Regions from separate parts of the Streptomyces sp. NPDC059989 genome, predicted to be linked through region 2. Evidence: predicted binding sites of a transcription regulator. Region 2 holds the regulator's gene; the other holds the start of a gene.
What was found. The regulator HspR, encoded in region 2, represses chaperone genes until heat shock. The targets are predictions, from matches to a motif close to TTGAGNNNNNNNNNCTCAA.
Positions count from the first base shown of each region.

Region 1: the regulator HspR is predicted to act here: its motif matches at 3,356-3,374, upstream of lon (endopeptidase La).

Region 1 is NZ_JBHWUO010000005.1:121,639-130,229, reverse strand. Features, by position in the region: gene ACFWBN_RS06645 (MarR family winged helix-turn-helix transcriptional regulator) at 1-411, opposite strand, end outside; gene lon (endopeptidase La) at 937-3,333, opposite strand; gene ACFWBN_RS06635 (DUF4232 domain-containing protein) at 3,473-4,018, opposite strand; gene ACFWBN_RS06630 (DUF4097 family beta strand repeat-containing protein) at 4,119-4,877, opposite strand; gene ACFWBN_RS06625 (DUF6879 family protein) at 5,024-5,632, opposite strand; gene ACFWBN_RS06620 (hypothetical protein) at 5,625-5,894, opposite strand; gene ACFWBN_RS06615 (tetratricopeptide repeat protein) at 6,210-8,351, shown strand; gene ACFWBN_RS06610 (sulfurtransferase) at 8,320-8,591, opposite strand, start outside.
Region 2 is NZ_JBHWUO010000003.1:65,347-78,225, forward strand. Features, by position in the region: gene ACFWBN_RS03640 (sugar transferase) at 1-453, opposite strand, end outside; gene dnaK (molecular chaperone DnaK) at 766-2,616, shown strand; gene grpE (nucleotide exchange factor GrpE) at 2,616-3,266, shown strand; gene dnaJ (molecular chaperone DnaJ) at 3,303-4,484, shown strand; gene ACFWBN_RS03660 (heat shock protein transcriptional repressor HspR) at 4,486-4,956, shown strand; gene ACFWBN_RS03665 (helix-turn-helix transcriptional regulator) at 5,084-6,082, opposite strand; gene ACFWBN_RS03670 ((2Fe-2S)-binding protein) at 6,466-6,780, shown strand; gene ACFWBN_RS03675 (pyridoxamine 5'-phosphate oxidase family protein) at 6,944-7,357, opposite strand; gene clpB (ATP-dependent chaperone ClpB) at 7,474-10,059, shown strand; gene ACFWBN_RS03685 (YbjN domain-containing protein) at 10,193-10,735, shown strand; gene ACFWBN_RS03690 (hypothetical protein) at 10,746-11,936, opposite strand; gene ACFWBN_RS03695 (pyridoxal phosphate-dependent aminotransferase) at 12,065-12,879, opposite strand, start outside.

The DNA.
Region 1 (8,591 bases), on a different contig from region 2:
CAGTCGGGCCAGTTCGGCGACTTCGCCTCGGTCCCAGTCGGCGAGTTTGCGCATGTACTGCTCGCGGCGGGCGTCCCGTACGCGCAGGAAGCGCTCGCGGCCCTCCTCCGTGAGGCCGACCAGGAAGGCCCGGCCGTCGGCGGGGTCCGGCTCGCGGGCGACGAGGCCGAGGACCTCCAGGGCCCGCAGCTGGCGGCTCATGGTGGCCTTGCCGACGCCGAAGTAGGCGGCGAGCTCGGTGGCCCGCTGACGGCCGGCGGCCTCCAGGCGGGTGAGGAGCCCGTACGCGGCGGGTTCCAGCTCGGGGTGGAGGGCGCGGGCCATCTCGCCGGAGGAGGCGCGGGCACGCCGGAGGAAGACGGACAGCTCCCGCTCCAGGGCAAGGAACTCCTGGTCTTCGCTCGCGTGCACGTCCGCTCCTTCGGTGGCCAGTGTGGTGGGGGCCAGTATTTCGCAGCGGACGTGCCGCCGGCCCGGGACCCCGCCGGAGCGGGAACCCGGGCCGTGGACGGGGCCCGTCACGTGGCGGCCTGGTGGGGGCGTCGGCACCGCCGGGACGCTCCGCCCGCCGGTTTCGGTGGGGCCGGGTGTGTGGCGGGGCGCCCCCGCAGGGCGCCGAACACAACAAGGCTGCCACTCCCCGACCCCTGGCCACGTTCGGCGCCCGAGGAGGTGCCCCGGCGCGCGCCCGGCCCCGCCGAAACCGGCCCACCGCCCGGGCGGCCCGTCAGGTAGCGGGCGTTACTGTCACCGCCGCCTGGGCCGGGCGCGAGCCGAGGTACCCCGGCGCGCGCCCGGCCCCGCCGAGACCGGCCCACCAGGCCACCGCCACCGCCCGGCGGACCGGTCACGCGGCGGGCGTTGCCGTCACCTCTGCCTGGGCCAGCGCGCGCCCGGCCCTGTCGAAACGGGCCCACCAGGCCGCCGGCGGGCCCGTCACGCGGCGGCCGTTACCGTCACCTCCGCCTGGGACAGCGCGAGCTCCAGTACCTGGCGCACATCCGTCACCGGGTGCACCTCCAGCCCCTCCAGCACCTCGGCCGGGACGTCGTCCAGGTCGGCCTCGTTGCGCTTGGGGATGATGACGGTGGTCAGCCCGGCCCGGTGTGCGGCCAGCAGCTTCTGCTTGACGCCGCCGATCGGCAGGACCCGCCCGGTCAGGGAGACCTCGCCGGTCATCGCCACGTCGGTGCGGACCTGCCGTCCGGAGAGCAGCGAAGCGAGGGCCGTCGTCATTGTGATGCCCGCGCTCGGGCCGTCCTTGGGCACCGCGCCCGCCGGGAAGTGGATGTGCACGCCCCGGTCCTTCAGGTCGGCGACCGGGAGTTCCAGTTCGGCGCCGTGCGAGCGCAGGAAGCTGAGCGCGATCTGCGCCGACTCCTTCATGACGTCGCCGAGCTGCCCGGTGAGGGTCAGCCCTGCGGCCCCGGTCTCCGGGTCGGCCAGCGAGGCCTCCACGAACAGCACGTCGCCGCCCGCGCCGGTGACCGCGAGGCCGGTGGCCACGCCGGGGACGGCGGTGCGCCGTTCGGCCGGGTCCTGCGCGGACTCCGGTACGTGGTGCGGCCGCCCGATCAGCCCGCGCAGGTCGTCGGCGCCGATCCGGAACGGCAGCTCCCGCTCCCCCAGCTCGTGCTGCGAGGCCACCTTGCGCAGCAGCCGCGCGATGGACCGCTCCAGGGTGCGCACGCCCGCCTCGCGGGTGTACTCCCCGGCCAGCCTGCGCAGGGCGTCCTCCTCCAGGACCACCTCGTCGGCGCCGAGCCCGGCGCGCTCCAGCTGGCGCGGCAGCAGGTGGTCCCGCGCGATCACGACCTTCTCGTCCTCGGTGTACCCGTCGAGGCGGACGAGCTCCATCCGGTCGGCGAGCGCCTCCGGGATGGCCTCCAGGACGTTGGCGGTGGCCAGGAAGACGACGTCGCTCAGATCGAGTTCCACCTCCAGGTAGTGGTCGCGGAAGGTGTGGTTCTGCGCGGGGTCCAGGACCTCCAGCAGGGCGGCCGCCGGGTCTCCGCGGAAGTCGGAGCCCACCTTGTCGATCTCGTCGAGGAGGACGACGGGGTTCATCGAACCGGCCTCCTTGATGGCGCGGACGATGCGGCCCGGCAGCGCGCCGACGTAGGTCCGGCGGTGGCCGCGGACCTCGGCCTCGTCCCGTACGCCGCCGAGCGCGACGCGGACGAACTTCCGCCCCATGGCGTGCGCGACGGACTCCCCGAGAGAGGTCTTTCCGACGCCCGGAGGCCCGATCAGCGCGAGCACGGCCCCGCCCCTGCGTCCGCCGATGACGCCCATGCCGCGCTCGGAACGCCGCTTGCGCACGGCGAGGTACTCGGTGATGCGGTCCTTCACGTCGCTGAGCCCGGCGTGCTCGGCGTCGAGGACGGCCCGCGCGCCGCGGATGTCGTACTCGTCCTCGGTCCGCTCGTTCCAGGGCAGTTCGAGCACCGTGTCCAGCCAGGTCCGGATCCAGGAGCCCTCCGGGGACTGGTCGCTGGCCCGCTCCAGCTTCTCGACCTCCCTGAGCGCGGCCTCCCGTACCTTCTCGGGCAGGTCGGCGGCCTCGACGCGGGAGCGGTAGTCGTCGGACTCCTCGCCGTCCTTCTCCCCGTTGAGCTCGCGCAGTTCCTTGCGTACGGCCTCCAGCTGGCGGCGGAGCAGGAACTCGCGCTGCTGCTTGTCGACGCCGTCCTGGACGTCCTTGGCGATGGACTCGGCGACGTCCTGCTCGGCGAGGTGGTCGCGGAGCCAGGTGACGGCGAGCTTGAGCCGTGCCACGGGGTCGGCGGTCTCCAGCAGTTCGACCTTCTGGGCCACGGTCAGGAAGGGCGAGTAGCCGGAGTTGTCGGCGAGCGCCGAGACGCCCTCGATCTGCTGGACCCGGTCCACGACCTGCCAGGCCCCGCGCTTCTTGAGCCAGCTGGTGGCGAGCGCCTTGTACTCCTTGACGAGCTCGGTCACGGAACCCGGCAGCGGGTCGGCGAGCCGTTCGTCGACGCTCTCGCCCTCGACCCAGAGCGCCGCCCCGGGCCCGGTGGTCCCGGCCCCGATCCGGACCCGGCCGACACCGCGGATGAGCGCTCCGGGATCCCCGTCGGAGAGCCGACCCACCTGCTCGACGGTCCCGAGCACACCGGTGCCGGCGTACTTCCCGTCGACCCGCGGTACGAGCAGCACCCGGGGCTTTCCGCTGCGGACCGCCGCCTGGGCGGCCTCGACCGCCCCGCGCACCTCGGCGTCGGACAGGTCCAGCGGAACGACCATCCCAGGCAGCACGACCTCGTCGTCGAGCGGCAGCACGGGCAGGGTGAGCGTTACGGACGTCGAAGCCATGATCTTCCCTCCGGCAGTGAAGTTGAGCTATGCCGACTCAATGCATCTGCGCGACCCGATGTTCCCCAACACCCGTTCGCCCGGGGCGAACAGCCGGTCCGGAGGGAGTCAGGAGGGGTCGGGAGGGGGTCGGGAGGGGTTAGGAGGCAGCGCGGAACGCCGTGGCGCGCACGGTCGTGCCGCACAGCGCGAACGCGCCGCCGTCGTCCGGTCCCAGTTGGAGGTGGCCGCCGGCGATGCCGACGACCGTGGACGGCGCGACGAACGGTTCGGCTCCGGAGGCGCAGTAGCCTCCGGCCTCGCCGAGGACCGGGGTGAACGAGACCCGGGTCTCGGCCGCGCCGCCGACGCCCAGCCGCACCGGCCGTGCGGCGCCCTGACGGACCACGGAGAGCGGCCTGTTCCGGTCCGGCGAACCCTGGCCGGCGAGGGCGAGGGTGGGGTGGCCTTCGAGGACGCACGGCCCCGGGCCTTCGTTGATCACGACGATCCGCACCCCGTCCGCCCCCACGCGCTCGGCGCTGTTCGCCACGAGCCGGCTGTGGCTGCACGGGGGCGCGGACGGCCCGGTGGCCCCCTCCGCCGAGGCCGGCCCCGCACCGGCCAACGCACCGCCGGCGAGTACGGCGACCGCGAGGAACGTGCGCCGCCCCCGGGCCGGGCGGGGCTTCGCTGCACGGCTCATGGCTGCTCCACGAGGTGGCGGGCGCCGCCGGGAGACTCCGGCATCCCTCCCAGCGTGGCACCGGCCCGCCCCCCCTGCCCGGCGGAAGCCCCGCCCGCGGTCACCGGCCCTGCGCGGCGATCCGTACGTCGCCCGAGGTGGTCTTCGCGGAGAGGAGGGAGGAAGCCGAGGGATCCTCCGGGAGGGACACGTCGCGGCTGCCCGACGTGGTGGACACCGCGAGCCGGTAGGCGGCGGAGGGGACCTCCAGGCTCACGTCACCCGAGCCGGTCTCGGCGTCCACGGAGTCGGGCACCCGGCTGAACTCCACACGGGCATGGCCGGAGTCGGAGCGGACGTGGGCGCTCGGCCCGGCGAGGGCGGCCGCGGTGATCGATCCGGACGAGGTACGGATCTTCAGCGGCCCGGCGATGCGGTCGGCCGTGACCGCGCCGGAGTCGGCCTCCACCTCGGCCCCCGCCACGCCCGTCACGGTGATGCGGCCGCTGCTGCTTTCGAGCTTGACCGTGGCGGAGGCCGGCACCTCCAGGCGGTAGTCGACGTAGCAGTCGCCCGCGCAGCCGTCGCTGAAGGTCAGCACCCCGCCGGTGACCCTCTGACCGGGCGTCGGAACACCGCCGCCGCGGTAGTGCACCGTACGCCGGACGGCGACGCCGGCTCCGGAGCCCGGGGTCACCTCGATCGACCCGGCCCGTGCCCCGGTCACCTCCACCGCGCTGACGGCCTCGGTCACCGTGGCGTCGGCCGTCGCCGTCTTCTTCGCGCCGTCCCCGAAGGAACAGCCGGCGAGCAGCACACCGGCCCCGAGGGCGACGACGGCGGTGCGGGCGAAACGAACTGAGGTGGCGTGAGAGGTCATGCACCGATCCTCCCGCCGCACTCCCCGCCGCCCGATGGTGCCGGTACCCGAACCCCTGGTGGGGTTAACCCCCGGACCTCGGCACGGTGGGGGCGCAGCACACGCGCCGCGCCCCCACCTCGCCCCGTCGTCCGCTGCGCAGCGCCTCAGCCGACGACAGGCGGAGCCAGAGGAGCTATCTCCCGCTCGAAGAAGGCGAAGAAATCCTCTCCCCGCTCATAGAGCGCGTTGAATCCGGCCGATACGTCCTCGATGAGCTCCGGATTCGTGAACCGATTTGCTCCTGCCGCATTCCCGTCGCTGTCGTACACCACTTCGTACATGACGACGTCCCCGAGGATCACCACCTCGGGCACCGGGCGCACCTTCTCGATGTCCGCGATTTTGCGGGCATCCATCACCCGGATGTTGTCCCCCAGTTCCACCCGCAACCTGAGCACATGCAGCTCCCATTGCACATAGGGGGTGACGGGAAATTCCACCACGCGGAGGCGGCGCTCCAGAATGCCGAGGCGGGCAGCCTTCTCGAATTGACGCGCATACACCTCACGCTTCTCCTCGACGAGGGAGACCGCCCTTCCCCATTCCCCCGAGGAGAAGGCCTCCCAGCTCGGGAAGCCCCTTTCCTTGAAGTGCTGCCCGCGCTCCAGTTTGTTCAGGAACCGAATGCCGCCCTCGTAGAACCGACGGAAATCCTCGTGATAGTTCGGACGTTCCAGAGGCTCAGAAACCGCATCCTGGAACGAATCAAACATTGGGAATGTCCGGCTTCGCCGCGATGATCATATTCCTTGGGATTACCACGAGTCGCTCATCAGCCCCGATGGACACCCCCTCGGGCAGGACTTTTCCGAGCGATGCGGTCAGATCCCTTCCAATAATTGCGACATCACCGTTGTCCAGCTCCCACATATCAGGGCAGTCGGGATTGTCAGTCGTGTTCCCCAATTCGCGAGGCGATTTACCGAGACGCCTCTTGAATCCAGCTGTCGGATCGGCTTCCCACGGCCTGGTCACAGTTTTCGCTCCCCACGCTCGACTCAGTGGAGGCGAACCGTAGCGGCCGACACCCTCGCCGAGCAAGGCTTGCGCGCGACTTCCAGCCGGATACTTGCAGATGGCACGTGCCGCCGAAACGGTCCATCACCCCTGCCACACGGAGAGCAGCCGTAATAACGCTTGACCATTACAGAGTGTTAACATAAAATCCCATCAGGATTAAATTGTTCACTCTATTACCGCAAATCCGGAAGCTAAATAGCCACATCCAATCGGGAGTGCCATGGATCCGGAGCTGAATTCATTCGCGCGCGACCGCGCCACCGGTCGGCGATGAGTGGTGCGATGGACGGCCGCGCCGAGGACAGCGGTCGCGTCTACCAGGCATCGGGTGATCAGTACATCAATGAACACCACCACTACGGCGGCACGGACCCAGTGCTCCACGGCCCGGATTCGGTACGCAGCCCGGCGGTCGGCCGGACACCGCTGGTGCTGCGCGACCGCACCGAGGTGCTGGAGCGGTTACAGGCAGCCGTCGCCGACGGGCGCGGCGGCGAGGTCTACGTCCTCCACGGGATGGGCGGCTCCGGGAAGACCGCGGTGGCCTGCTCGCTGTTCCGGTTCGCCACTTCCGTGACCGGCCGGGTCGGGCTGTGGGTCAATGCCTCCGACCGGGCGAGCCTGCGGGCCGGCATGCTTGCCGTCGCGGCCGATCGGGGGGCGGGCAACGGCGAACTGCTGGCCGCCCGCAACGGGCTCCGGCCGGCCGCCGACCTCGCCTGGGAGCATCTCGACCGTTCCGCCGAGCCCTGGCTGCTGGTGCTCGACAACGCCGACGATCCCGAGATCCTCCGCGACGGCAACTGGCTGCGCACCAGTGACCGCGGCACCGTCGCGATCACCACGCGCAGGGCCGCCTCGCGCTGGTGGCCCGGCGCGGAACTGCAGCACATCGGGGTGCTGCCACGGGACGACGCGGCGCTGGTGCTGTGCGATCTCGCTCCGCACAGCGGCACCCTGGAGGAAGCGGCCGCGATCGCCGACCGGTTGGGGCGCCTGCCCCTCGCGCTCACCCTCGCGGGCGGCTTCCTCTCCCACCAAGTACTCGACCCGTGGACGATGGACCTCTACGGGCGCCGGCTCGACGAGGGGGAACGCGTCGAGCTCATCGACCAAGGAGCTGAAGCCTTGTCCGAAGAGGACCCCCGCCACCTGGTGGGGCGGACCTGGCAGCTGACACTCGACGCGTTCGAAGCACACGGCCTGCCCGAGGCGGCCGCCCTGCTCAGGCTGCTGGCCCGGTTCGCCGCCGAACCCCTGCCGCTCTCCGTACTGAACCGCCCCGAGATCGGCGGGGCCCTGCCTCGCAGCCGGTCCGAGACGGCACTTCGGGCCCTGCTCGACCAATCGCTCACCGAACTGGTCGATGTCGGCGTGCGGTGCGTGCAGAGTCACGGGGTGCTGCTCGACAGCGTTGCCTCGGCCACTCCCGGCGAGCGGCTCGCCGCTCTCGACACCACGGCCTTCCGCCTGCTCGACGCAGAGGTCCCGGCCCTGCCCGATGCCGGACCGTACGACCTGCGGCTACGGCTGCTCGCCCCGCACGTCCTCGCACTGCTGGGCCGTGCCGTCGAGCCGGCGACCAAGGCCGGTGTCCTCGGCCTCGCAGGGCGCCTGTCCACGGCTCTGCACCGCACCGGCGACTACCTGGGCGCATGGGAAACCGCCCATGCGGCGGCGGCTCTCACGGAGCAGGCCCTCGGTACGGAACACCGGCTCGTCCTGGCCGTACGCTCCCGGGCCGGCCGGGCGCTCTTCCGGCTCGGAAGGTATTGCGAAGCCGAATTGCTGTTCCGGGGCGTCCGCGGTGAACAGGAGCGGCTGTTCGGGGCCGACGATCCGGACACCCTGGACAGCAGCCACGGACTTCAGCTCGTATGGGCCAATCTCGGCAGACGCGAAGAAGCCCTCGCACTGCTCCGGTCGACCGTGCGGGGCCGGCGGGAGGCGCTGGGGCCTTCACATCCGTTGACCCTCCGCTCCCGGTCCAGCCTGCTGGCCATGCTGACCGCCTCCGAACTCGGCTCGGTGGAAGGAAGGGAACTGCTCTCCCTGCCGCCGGAATGCGTCCGGTATCTCGGCCCCGATCACACGGTCACCTTGGGCTCCCATCACAACTACGCCTGGGCGATGTACGTGTTGGGGAATTTCGAGGCGGCCGACGAGTCGATCAGAAGGGCCGTGGACGGATACAGACGGCGATTCGGTCCCGACTATCCGATCGCGCTGTCGGCCCAACAACTCTTCGCCCGTACGCAGTCGGCGCTCGGGCATCGCGCATCGGGCCTCGAACTGATGGCGGATGTGGTGGCGAGGCGTACGCACAGCCTCGGCCCCGATCATCCCTTCACGGTCGCGAGCCGGGCATTGTGGGAGGAATTCAGGAAAGGGGACGGGCAGCCGGACCGGTGACGACGGGGCGGTGGGGCGAGGGGAGGCCCCATTCGCTCCAGGAGCCGTCGTAGACCGCCGGGTCGGGGTATCCGGCGAGGGTGGCGGCCAGGGCCAGGACGCAGGCGGTCACTCCGGAGCCGCAGCTGAAGTAGAGCCGTTCGCGGGCGCCGGCCAGGGCTTCGAAGGCCGCGCGGAGTTCGCCCGGCGGGCGCATCAGGCCGTCGGGCCGCCGGAGTTCGCCGAAGGGGAGGTTGAGCG
Region 2 (12,879 bases):
GTGTCGGTCCAGCAGCGCCATTTCCTCCCAGGGGAGGTCGGAGCGCGCGCTCACCTGCCAGAGACCGGTCATTCCGGGGCGCACGAGGAGCCGGTCGGGGCGGTCGGTACGGGGCTCCGGGCGCGGGCCGACCAGGGACATCTCCCCGCGGAGCACGTTGAACAGCTGGGGGGCCGCGTCGAGGGCGCAGCGCTCCAGGACGGCTCCGGTCCGCCCTGCCGGGTCCGTACGGAACCGCCAGGTCCGGAAGGGCCGGCCGGCCAGGCCCGCCGCGGGCTCCCGTACGAAGACCCGGCCGCCCCGGGTCGCGCAGAGCGCTGCGGCCGCCGCGGCCAGGACGGGCGCGAGCAGGGTCAGCAGGATCGTCGCTCCGACGAGGTCGACCACCCTTTTCGCAGGCGGGGGGCTGGGTACCCGTACCCGTAGCCGGGGGGCGGTGAGTGTGAGCGGCATGCCAGCACCGTGCCGTACGCCTCCGGCGAGGGTGGTGTGGCGCGCGGCCCGGCCGCCCGGCCCGAACCCGTTCGGGTGCGGCACCGCCGCCGGGGGCTCCGCCCCCGGACCCCCGCGCCTCAAACGCCGGCGAGGCTGAAGATCGGGGCTCCGCCCCAGACCCCGCGCCTCAAACGCCGGCGAGGCTGAATTGCAGGGTTGCGCGTAAGGGTGGGCTAAAGGTTGAGCCGACCACGCTCAGCTCTGTTGACGCCCGCGCGGCGGTGGGGCATCCTTGAGTCTGTTCCACTCAAGTCAGCTGGAGGAATCGAAATGGCACGTGCGGTCGGCATCGACCTGGGCACCACTAACTCCGTCGTCAGCGTTCTGGAAGGCGGCGAGCCCACCGTCATCACCAACGCCGAGGGCGCCAGGACCACGCCGTCCGTCGTCGCCTTCGCCAAGAACGGCGAGGTCCTCGTCGGCGAGGTGGCCAAGCGCCAGGCGGTCACGAACGTGGACCGGACCATCCGCTCCGTCAAGCGCCACATGGGCACTGACTGGAAGATCAACCTGGATGGCAAGGACTTCAACCCGCAGCAGATGAGCGCCTTCATCCTGCAGAAGCTGAAGCGCGACGCCGAGGCGTACCTGGGCGAGAAGGTCACGGACGCGGTCATCACCGTCCCGGCCTACTTCAACGACTCCGAGCGTCAGGCGACGAAGGAGGCCGGTGAGATCGCGGGCCTCAACGTCCTGCGCATCGTCAACGAGCCCACCGCCGCCGCCCTGGCCTACGGTCTCGACAAGGACGACCAGACCATTCTCGTCTTCGACCTCGGTGGCGGCACCTTCGACGTGTCGCTCCTGGAGATCGGCGACGGCGTCGTCGAGGTCAAGGCCACCAACGGTGACAACCACCTCGGTGGCGACGACTGGGACCAGCGCGTCGTCGACTACCTGGTGAAGCAGTTCGCCAACGGCCACGGCGTCGACCTGTCCAAGGACAAGATGGCGCTCCAGCGTCTGCGCGAGGCCGCCGAGAAGGCGAAGATCGAGCTGTCCTCCTCCACGGAGACCTCGATCAACCTGCCCTACATCACGGCTTCCGCCGAGGGCCCGCTGCACCTGGACGAGAAGCTCACCCGCGCCCAGTTCCAGCAGCTGACCGCGGACCTGCTCGACCGCTGCAAGACCCCGTTCCACAACGTCATCAAGGACGCCGGCATCCAGCTGTCCGAGATCGACCACGTGGTCCTGGTCGGCGGCTCCACCCGCATGCCGGCCGTCGCCGAGCTCGTCAAGGAGCTCACCGGCGGTCAGGACGCCAACAAGGGCGTCAACCCGGACGAGGTCGTCGCCATCGGCGCCACCCTCCAGGCCGGTGTGCTCAAGGGTGAGGTCAAGGACGTCCTGCTCCTCGACGTGACCCCGCTGTCCCTCGGCATCGAGACCAAGGGCGGCATCATGACCAAGCTCATCGAGCGCAACACCACGATCCCGACCAAGCGGTCCGAGATCTTCACCACGGCCGAGGACAACCAGCCGTCCGTGCAGATCCAGGTCTACCAGGGCGAGCGCGAGATCGCGGCGTACAACAAGAAGCTCGGCATGTTCGAGCTGACCGGCCTGCCGCCGGCCCCGCGTGGCGTCCCGCAGATCGAGGTCTCCTTCGACATCGACGCGAACGGCATCATGCACGTCACGGCCAAGGACCTTGGCACGGGCAAGGAGCAGAAGATGACCGTCACCGGCGGCTCTTCGCTCGGCAAGGACGAGGTCGACCGCATGCGCCAGGAGGCGGAGCAGTACGCGGACGAGGACCTCCGTCGCAAGGAGGCGGCCGAGTCCCGCAACCAGGGCGAGCAGCTCGTCTACCAGACGGAGAAGTTCGTCAAGGACAACGAGGACAAGGTCCCGGCCGACGTCAAGACCGAGGTCGAGGCCGCCGTCTCCGAGCTGAAGGAGACCCTCAAGGGCGAGGACACGGCCGAGATCCGCACCGCGACCGAGAAGCTCGCCGCGGTCAGCCAGAAGCTCGGCCAGGCCATCTACGCCGATGCCCAGGCCGCTCAGGGCGCCGCCGGTGCCGCGGGCGCCGAGGGTGCCCAGGCCAAGGCCGACGACGACGTCGTCGACGCCGAGATCGTCGACGACGAGAAGCCGAAGGGCGGCGCTGCCTGATGTCGGAGGAGACCCCGGGGTTCGAGGAGAAGCCCGAAGTCCCCGTCGACGGCACGCCCGACGAGCCGCAGGCCGCCGACTCCGCCACGGAGGAGGCGGCGGCCCCGGCCGGGGACGCAGTACAGGACGTTGCGCTGCTGGCGCAGCTGGACCAGGCCCGTACGGCGCTCGGTGAGCGCACCGCGGACCTCCAGCGGCTCCAGGCGGAGTACCAGAACTACCGCCGCCGGGTGGAGCGGGACCGGATCACCGTCAAGGAGATCGCGGTCGCGTCCCTCCTGACGGAGCTGCTCCCGACCCTGGACGACATCGGCCGGGCGCGGGAGCATGGCGAGCTGGTCGGCGGCTTCAAGTCGGTGGCCGAATCGCTGGAGACGGTCGCCGCCAAGATGGGTCTGCAGCAGTTCGGCAAGGAGGGCGAGCCCTTCGACCCGACGATCCACGAAGCGCTGATGCACTCGTACGCGCCGGACGTCACCGAGACGACCTGCGTGGCGATCCTTCAGCCGGGGTACCGGATCGGCGAGCGTACGATCCGTCCCGCACGGGTCGCGGTGGCCGAGCCCCAGCCGGGCGCGGCCCCCAAGTCCGAGTCCTCGGACGGCGAGTCATCGTCGGACAAGGACGCGGATGCCCCCGAAAAGGGCTGAATCGATTAGCACGTCACGAGAGGAGGGACACCGGGGATGAGCACGAAGGACTTCGTCGAGAAGGACTACTACAAGGTCCTCGGTGTCCCGAAGGACGCCACCGAGGCCGAGATCAAGAAGGCGTACCGGAAGCTCGCACGCGAGTTCCACCCGGACGCCAACAAGGGCGACGCCTCCGCCGAGGAGCGCTTCAAGGAGATCTCCGAGGCGAACGACATCCTCGGCGACGCCAAGAAGCGCAAGGAGTACGACGAGGCGCGCGCCCTGTTCGGCAACGGAGGCTTCCGCCCCGGGCCGGGCGGGGCCGGCGGCTCCTTCAACTTCGACCTGGGCGACCTCTTCGGGGGTCAGCAGCCGGGCGGTGCGGGCGGCGGCTTCGGCGGCGGCCTGGGCGACGTCTTCGGCGGCCTGTTCAACCGCGGCGCCGGCGCCGGTGCGGGGACCCGCACCCAGCCGCGCCGCGGCCAGGACATCGAGTCGGAGGTCACCCTCTCCTTCACGGAGGCGGTGGACGGGGCCACGGTCCCGCTCCGGATGTCCTCCCAGGCCCCCTGCAAGGCCTGCTCGGGCACCGGCGACAAGAACGGCACGCCCCGCGTGTGCCCGACCTGCGTCGGCACCGGCCAGGTCTCGCGGGGCAGCGGCGGCGGTTTCTCGCTGACCGACCCCTGCGCGGACTGCAAGGGCCGCGGCCTGATCGCGGAGACCCCCTGTGACGTCTGCAAGGGCAGCGGGCGCGCCCGCAGCTCCCGCACCATGCAGGTCCGGATCCCGGCGGGCGTCTCCGACGGCCAGCGGATCCGGCTGCGCGGCAAGGGCGCGCCGGGCGAGCGCGGAGGTCCCGGCGGTGACCTCTACGTCGTCGTGCACGTCGATTCCCACCCGGTCTTCGGCCGCAAGGACGACAACCTGACGGTGACCGTCCCGGTGACCTTCGCCGAGGCGGCGCTGGGTGCCGACATCAAGGTCCCGACCCTGAACGGCCCCTCGGTGACGCTGAAGCTGCCGCCGGGCACCCCCAACGGCCGCACCATGCGGGCCCGCGGCAAGGGAGCGGTCCGCAAGGACGGCACCCGCGGCGACCTGCTGGTGACGGTGGAGGTCTCGGTCCCGACCGAGCTGTCGGACAAGGCCCGCGAGGCGCTGGAGATGTACCGCGAGGCGACGGAGTCCCAGGACCCGCGCTCCGCGCTGTTCGAGTCCGCGAAGGGAGCATGAGATGGACGGCCGCCGACGACAGTCCTCCCGTTTGGGTGGGGGCTACCAGCTCACCGACGAGACCCCGGTCTACGTGATCTCGGTGGCCGCCCAGCTCTCGGGCCTGCATCCGCAGACCCTCCGCCAGTACGACCGCCTCGGCCTGGTCTCCCCGGACCGTACGGCCGGCCGCGGCCGGCGCTACTCGGCCCGTGACATCGAACTGCTCCGCACGGTCCAGGCGCTGTCCCAGGACGAGGGCATCAACCTGGCGGGCATCAAGCGGATCATCGAGCTGGAGAACCAGGTCGCCGCGCTCCAGCAGCGCGTGGCCGAGCTCTCCGCCGCCGTCGACGGCGCCGCGGCCGCGCTCCAGGCCCGCGAGGCCCAGGTGCACGCCTCCTACCGGCGCGACCTGGTCCCGTACCAGCCGCCGCAGCCGGGCAGCGCCCTGGTCGTCTGGCGGCCCAGCCCCAAGCGTCCGATGGACTGACCGGGGCGGGCCCGGCCCAGGAGCTCAGAACGCGTACGAAGGCCCCGTCCGGGGCCCCTTCCGGCAGCAGCCGGGGGAGGCACCCGGGCGGGGCCTTTCGCGTACCACGGGCTCAGCGGCCAGTGGCTCAGAGGCGCGGCTCGCGGTCCGGTCCCGAGACCTGGCCCAGGATGCCCGACTGGGCGATGAGGAAGCCGAGTTGGGCGCGGCTGCCGCTGCCGAGGGCGGTGGCCAGCTTGGCGATGTGCGCGCGGCACGTCCGTACGTTCATGCCCAGCCGGCGTGCGATGGCCTCGTCCACGTGCCCCTCCACGAGGAGCTGGGCGATGGACCGCTGCACGCCGGAGATGCCCGACGGCGTCGGGTCGTACGGGATCTGCTCGTTGAGCGGGGTGGCCCGCCGCCACAGCTGTTCGAAGACCCGGACGAGGTAGCGCACGAGGGCCGGGTGGCGCAGCTCCAGGGCGATCTGCTGGTCGTCGCTGGCCGGGATGAAGGCGACCGACTCGTCGCAGATGATGAGCCGTTCGACGAGCTCCTCCAGGGTCCGGATCTCGACCTTTCCGCTGGCCATGCGGTCGACGTAGGCCATCGTGCCGCGGCTGTGGCGCACCGTGTGCTGGTAGAGGGTGCGCATGCTGACGCCGCGCCGGATGAGCGGCTGGTCCCGCTCTATCGCCTGGTTGAGAATGTTTTCCGAACGCCCGCCGCCGGGCTGAATGGTCAGCATTTCGGCCTGGCACTCCGCGGTGGCCACATTGAGTGCCGCGTTGATCCTGTTGAATCCTTCCAGCACCGTGATGGCGTGCGTGGGCGCGGGAGTCAGCGCGCTGATGGCCATGAATGGCTCAAACGCTTCGGTGAGCTCAATGGAGGAGCGCCGGCGTTGCAGGATCTCCCGTTCCAGCGGGTGCAGTCGCTGGGCAAGTGCCACCGAAGGTGGAACCGGACGGAGCCAGTTGTCGTCGTCTGGATCAGGGTGCAGCAGCGCGAATTCCAGCAGGCAGGGAGTCTGCTCCACTTCCTCGCGGGCGATTCGACCTGAGCTGAGCGCACTTGCGTACAGCTCGGTCCCGAGGTCGCACAGATCCGTCACCGCATGGGGATGTGTCTGGTTCGTGCGCATAATCGGCAAATCTCCCACCCCCAGGGTCCTGCATGTACAGGAACATGATGCATCGCCACGGTGGCAATGGCGTGGCTCGATAAGTCATCGTCTGAGATGCGGGGGAGAGGAATCCATCAAGTGAGGACAACGTCGACCATGTACAAGAAATTGGCTCGCTCGGTGGCTGCCATTGCTCTCTCTACGGCTGCTGCTGTCGGTGGAATCTCGCTCGCGGACAGCGGCTGGGGCAGCGCTCCCGCCGACAGCGGCTGGGGGGCCGGTCCGACCGGCAATGACAGCGGATGGGGAACTCCCGGCTCGGACGACAGCGGCTGGGGCAGCGCGCCGGCAGGCACGCCGTCCGACAGTGGCTGGGGTGTGGGTGGGAAGACTTCGAACGCATGACCCCCGACGACCGCGGTTTCCGCCGCGAAATGGCCTCCGCTTACCGGTCGGGATGGCAGTTCATCGACCTGGCCACGGCGATCCCGTACCCCGGGGATTCGCTGATGGTGACCCTGTTCGGCCAACCGATCGTCGTCGTGCGCGAGGAGGACGAGGACGTACGTGCGTACCGGTGCCTGCGCCGCCCGCGGGGCGCGCCGCAGCCCGTCCGCTGCGAGGTGCGCTACGGAATGGTCTTCGTCAATCTTGATCAGCGCGACCACCAGCTCTTCGAACCCGATATCACCACCGCCACCCCCCGCAGTGCCTGAAGCGATTCCCCCGTCGTTGCAGATCGCTCAGGCGCTACCCCCACACAACGGCGCCATCGTGGACCTGACCACGATGGCGCCGTTGTGCTGTCCGCGTCCAGATGCGGACCGGACAAGATGAAGAAGTCAGCCGCCGGCTAGGGCGCGCAGCACGCCGGTTGCGTCACGCGCGGCCCATGGCCCGGTCCAGCGTGATCTCCATGACCACCCGGTCGGGATTGGGCGAGGGCGTCCGCCCGTAGCGCTCCGCGTAGCGCGCCACCGCGTCGGCGACCGACGCCTCGTCCGTACGGATCACCGCGCGCCCCTCCAGAGTGGCCCAGCGGCGCCCCTCCATCTGGCAGACCGCCACCCGGGCCCCGCCCGGCTGGGCGGCCTGGGCCGCCAGGATGTTGCGGACCTTCTTGCTGTGCTTGTTGCTGATCACCCGGGCCAGCCCCGCCTCCGGGTCGTAGGTCACGCCCACCGGCACCACGTGGGGCGTGCCGTCGGGGCGCGGGGTGGTCAGCGTGCAGACGTGCCGCTCCCGCCAGAAGGCGAGGTACTCGGGCGTCGGGTTGAGTACGTCATGGGACATGGCCGAAGGGTACGGCCGCAGGGTGCCGAATCCTGCCTTGAGTGGAATAGACTCAACTTTGCATAGGTTGTCTTTGTCATAGTTCTGCCATTGCCTCCGGAGAGGAGAAGTCACCCGTGGACGCCGAGCTGACCAACAAGAGCCGGGACGCGCTGAACGCAGCCACCAGCAGGGCCGTCAAGGACGGCCACGCCGATCTCACCCCCGCGCACCTGCTGCTGGCCCTGCTCGCCGGCGAGGACAACGAGAACATCACCGACCTCCTCGCGGCCACCGACGCCGACCAGGCCGCCGTGCGGGCCGGAGCGGAGCGGCTGCTCGCCGCCCTGCCCAGCGTCACCGGCTCCACGGTCGCGCCGCCGCAGCCCACCCGCGAGCTGCTCGCCGTACTCGCCGAGGCGGACGCCGAAGCCGGCCGGCTGGGCGACGACTACCTCTCCACCGAGCACCTGCTCATCGCCGTCGCCGCCAAGGGCGGCGCGGCCGGTGAGGCCCTTTCCACCCAGGGCGCGACAGCGAAGAAGCTGCTGGACGCCTTCCAGAACGCACGAGGAGCACGGCGGGTGACCACCCCCGACCCCGAGGGTCAGTACAAGGCGCTGGAGAAGTTCGGCACCGACTTCACGGCGGCCGCCCGCGAGGGCAAGCTCGACCCGGTCATCGGCCGCGACCAGGAGATCCGGCGCGTCGTCCAGGTGCTGTCGCGCCGTACGAAGAACAACCCTGTGCTCATCGGCGAGCCCGGCGTCGGCAAGACGGCCGTCGTCGAGGGTCTGGCCCAGCGCATCATCAAGGGCGACGTCCCCGAGTCCCTGAAGAACAAGCGCCTCGTCGCCCTCGACCTCGGCGCCATGGTCGCCGGCGCCAAGTACCGCGGCGAGTTCGAGGAACGGCTCAAGACCGTCCTCGCCGAGATCAAGTCCAGCGACGGCCAGATCATCACCTTCATCGACGAGCTGCACACCGTCGTCGGCGCGGGCGCCGGCGGCGACTCGTCCATGGACGCGGGCAACATGCTCAAGCCCATGCTGGCCCGCGGCGAGCTGCGCATGGTCGGCGCGACCACCCTCGACGAGTACCGCGAGCGCATCGAGAAGGACCCTGCGCTGGAGCGGCGCTTCCAGCAGGTGCTGGTCGCCGAGCCGTCCGTCGAGGACACCATCGCGATCCTGCGCGGGCTCAAGGGCCGCTACGAGGCCCACCACAAGGTCGTCATCAACGACAGCGCACTGGTGGCCGCCGCGACCCTCTCCGACCGGTACATCACCTCCCGCTTCCTCCCCGACAAGGCCATCGACCTCGTCGACGAGTCCATGTCCCGGCTCCGCATGGAGATCGACTCCTCCCCGCTGGAGATCGACGAGCTCCAGCGCTCCGTCGACCGCCTGCGGATGGAGGAGCTGGCGCTGAAGAACGAGTCCGACCCGGCCTCCCTGGAGCGCCTGGAGAAGATCCGCAAGGACCTGGCCGACAAGGAGGAGGACCTGCGGGGCCTGACCGCCCGCTGGGAGAAGGAGAAGCAGTCCCTCAACCGGGTCGGCGAGCTCAAGGAGCGCCTGGACGACCTGCGCGGGCAGGCCGAGCGCGCCCAGCGCGACGGGGACTTCGACGCCGCCTCCAAGCTGCTCTACGGGGAGATCCCGGCCCTGGAGCACGAGCTGGCGGAGGCCACCGAGGCCGAGGCCGAAGTCTCGAAGGACACGATGGTCAAGGACGAGGTCGGCCCGGACGACATCGCGGACGTGGTCGCCGCCTGGACCGGCATCCCGGCGGGCCGGCTCCTCGAAGGCGAGACCCGCAAGCTGCTCCGCATGGAGGACGAGCTGGGCCGCCGCCTGATCGGCCAGGGCGAGGCCGTACGGGCCGTCTCGGACGCCGTACGCCGCACCCGCGCCGGCATCGCCGACCCGGACCGTCCGACCGGCTCCTTTCTCTTCCTGGGCCCGACGGGCGTGGGCAAGACCGAGCTGGCCAAGGCACTGGCCGACTTCCTCTTCGACGACGAGCGGGCCATGGTCCGGATCGACATGTCGGAGTACGGCGAGAAGCACAGCGTGGCCCGCCTCGTCGGCGCCCCGCCCGGCTACGTCGGCTACGAGGAGGGCGGCCAGCTCACCGAGGCCGTGCGCCGCCGCCCGTACAGCGTGGTGCTCCTGGACGAGGTCGAGAAGGCCCACCCCGAGGTCTTCGACATCCTGCTCCAGGTCCTGGACGACGGCCGCCTCACGGACGGCCAGGGCCGCACCGTGGACTTCCGCAACGCCATCCTGGTCCTCACCTCGAACCTGGGCAGCCAGTTCCTGGTGGACCCGGTGACCCCGCCGGACCAGAAGAAGCAGCAGGTCCTGGACGTGGTGCGGGCGAGCTTCAAGCCGGAGTTCCTCAACCGCCTGGACGACCTGGTGGTCTTCTCCGCGCTGACCGGCGACGAGCTCGCGCACATCGCCCGGCTCCAGATCGACCGCCTCGCCCAGCGCCTCGCCGACCGGCGCCTGACCCTGGAGGTCACCCCCGAGGCGCTGGCCTGGCTGGCGGACAAGGGCAACGACCCCGCCTACGGCGCCCGCCCGCTGCGCCGGCTGATCCAGACGGCCATCGGCGACCGCCTGGCGAAGGAGATCCTGTCGGGCGAGGTCCGGGACGGCGACACCGTACGGGTCGACGTGGCCGGCGAAGACCTGCTGGTCGGCAAGGCGCTCTGACCCGGACGGGGCCCCGCGGCCGGGGGATCTCCGGCCGCGGGGTTCCGCCGGGAGCGGATCGCACGTGCGGGGGTGGACACGGGGTAGGCGGGATGGGGGAGGATGCAGTTATCCGCACGAAGGGAAGTACACGGTGAGCATCGACCCGGCCTCGATTCCGAACTTCGGAGGGCAGCAGCCCGAGCCGCAGGCCACAGGACCGGCGGGCCCCGTCGTCCCCGACCAGGATCTGGTCAAGCAGCTGCTGGAGCAGATGGAGCTCAAGTACGTCGTCGACGACGAGGGTGACCTCGCGGCGCCGTGGGAGGAGTTCCGTACGTACTTCATGTTCCGCGGCGAGGACGAGCAGCAGGTCTTCTCGGTGCGGACCTTCTACGACCGTCCGCACAAGATCGACGAGAAGCCGCAGCTGCTCGAGTCGATCGACGACTGGAACCGCCGCACCCTGTGGCCCAAGGTCTACAGCCACACCCATGACGACGGCTCGGTCCGTCTGATCGGTGAGGCGCAGATGCTGATCGGCACCGGCGTCAACCTGGAGCACTTCGTGTCCTCCACGGTGAGCTGGGTCCGCGCCTCCATCGAGTTCGACAAGTGGCTCGTCGAGCAGTTCGGCCTGGAGAAGGAGATCGACTCCACCGACGGCGACGACGAGAAGAACGGCGACGACAACTAGTCGCCCGCTGCTAGAGCGGTACGCGCGCCACCAGCATCAGGTAGAGCCCGTAGCCGTACGAGAGCCCGGCCAGCCCCGCGGTCACCAGGACCGCGGTGCGCGGCCGGGCTCTCGCCATGACGGCGGCCACCGGCAGCAGCAGCGGGAAGGCGGGCAGCAGGAACCGCGGCTTCGACTCGAAGAAGCCGGCCCCGCCGTAGGTGATCACCAGCAGTATCGCCGTGTACGCGAGCAGCGGCAGCGGCGTCCGGTCCAGGAACAGCAGCAGGGCGAGGAGCCCGGCCGCGGCCAGCAGGACCACGGTCACGGTGGTGGCGAGCGGTACGTGCCCGCCGGTCAGCACCCGCTCCGCCGAGCGCAGCGCCCCGACGCCGAAGTCGAAGCGGGAGCCCCAGCGCCGCTGCACGGTGAAGTACCCGCCCAGGGGATCGCGCACGTGGATCCCGACGGCCAGGACGTACGCCGCCCAGCCCGCCGGGGCCAGCAGCCCGGCCGCCCACACCTCGGGCGCGCGGGATCTGCGGACGAGGATCGTGTACAGGGCCATGGCCGAGACGGCCGCCGCGACGGCGAGCCCGGTGGGCCGGGTCAGCCCGGCGAGCACGGCGAGGCCGGCCGCCCACATCCAGCGGCCCCGCAGCAGGGCGTAGAGGGCCCAGGCGGCGAGCGCGGCGAGCAGCGGTTCGGTGTAGGCCAGGGACAGCACCACGGAGTGCGGCAGCGCCGCCCACAGCCCCACCAGGAGCAGCCCGGCGCGCGGCCCTATGACCCGCTCCCCGATCCGGTAGACGCCGAGGGCGGCCACGGCGGCGCAGACCCAGGCGATCAGGATCCCGGCGGGGATGAGCCCGCCGGGGAGCACGGCGGAGACCGCCCGCATCAGGGCGGGGAAGAGCGGGAAGAAGGCGTAGTCGCTCTGGATGTAGCCCGTGCCGGTGACGGCGTCGGGCCACATCTGGGTCCGGCCGTAGCCGTTCGCGGCGATCCCGAGGTACCAGACGGAGTCCCAGGAGCTGCCGAGCACCCGCATCGGGTCCCGGCCGGCCCACAGGGAGCCGAGGGCGAGCACCAGTACGCCGAGCCCGCGGACGGCGGCGAAGACGCCGAGTGCCAGGACGGTCGTCGGCGCGGCCGAGCGTACGGCCCTGACCGCGCGGATCTCCAGGGGCGACGCGGTCACCGTCGCTCTGCCCGTTGCCATGTATCCCGACTTTCCAGCTCTTGTGACGACGCTCACCGGATGGTGAGGGCTTCGGGCACGTGCACGAACGTCAGCTTCACACCGGCCTCAGTCACCCCGCAACCACCGGCCGGAACCGACTCCGCCGCCTACAGCCGGCCCAGCCGGGAGGCGGCCTCCTGGAGGACCTCGGTCCGCTTGCAGAAGGCCCAGCGGACCTGGCTGGCTCCGGCGGACTTGTCGTCGTAGAAGACCTGGTTCGGGATGGCGACCACACCGCAGCGCTCGGGCAGGGCGCGGCAGAAGGCGAGGCCGTCCTTCTCGCCGAGGGGGGTGATGTCCGTGGTGATGAAGTACGTGCCCTGCGGGCGGTAGACCTCGAAGCCGGCCGCCGTGAGGCCGTCGGCGAGGATGTCGCGCTTGGCGGCCAGGTCCGCGCGGAAGGCGTCGTAGTAGGAGTCGGGCAGGGCGAGGGCCTCGGCGATCGCGTACTGGAAGGGGCCCGAGGAGACGTAGGTCAGGAACTGCTTCGCCGAGCGGACCGCCGTCACCAGCTCCGGGGGCGCGGTGACCCAGCCGACCTTCCAGCCCGTGAAGGAGAAGGTCTTCCCGGCGGAGGAGATGGTGACCGTGCGCTCGCGCATGCCGGGGAAGCCCGCCAGGGGGGTGTGGGCGCCCTCGAAGACCAGGTGCTCGTACACCTCGTCCGTGATGACGAGGAGGTCCCGCTCGACGGCGAGCTCCGCGATCGCGGCGAGCTCCGGCGGGGTCAGGACGGTGCCCGTGGGGTTGTGCGGGGTGTTCAGCAGGAGCAGGCGGGTGCGCGGGGTGACGGCGGCGCGCAGCTCGTCCAGGTCGAGGGCGAAGGCTCCGGCGTGGGGGCGCAGGGTGACGGGGACCCGTACGGCGCCGGCCATCGCGATGCAGGCCGCGTACGAGTCGTAGAAGGGTTCGAGGGCGATGA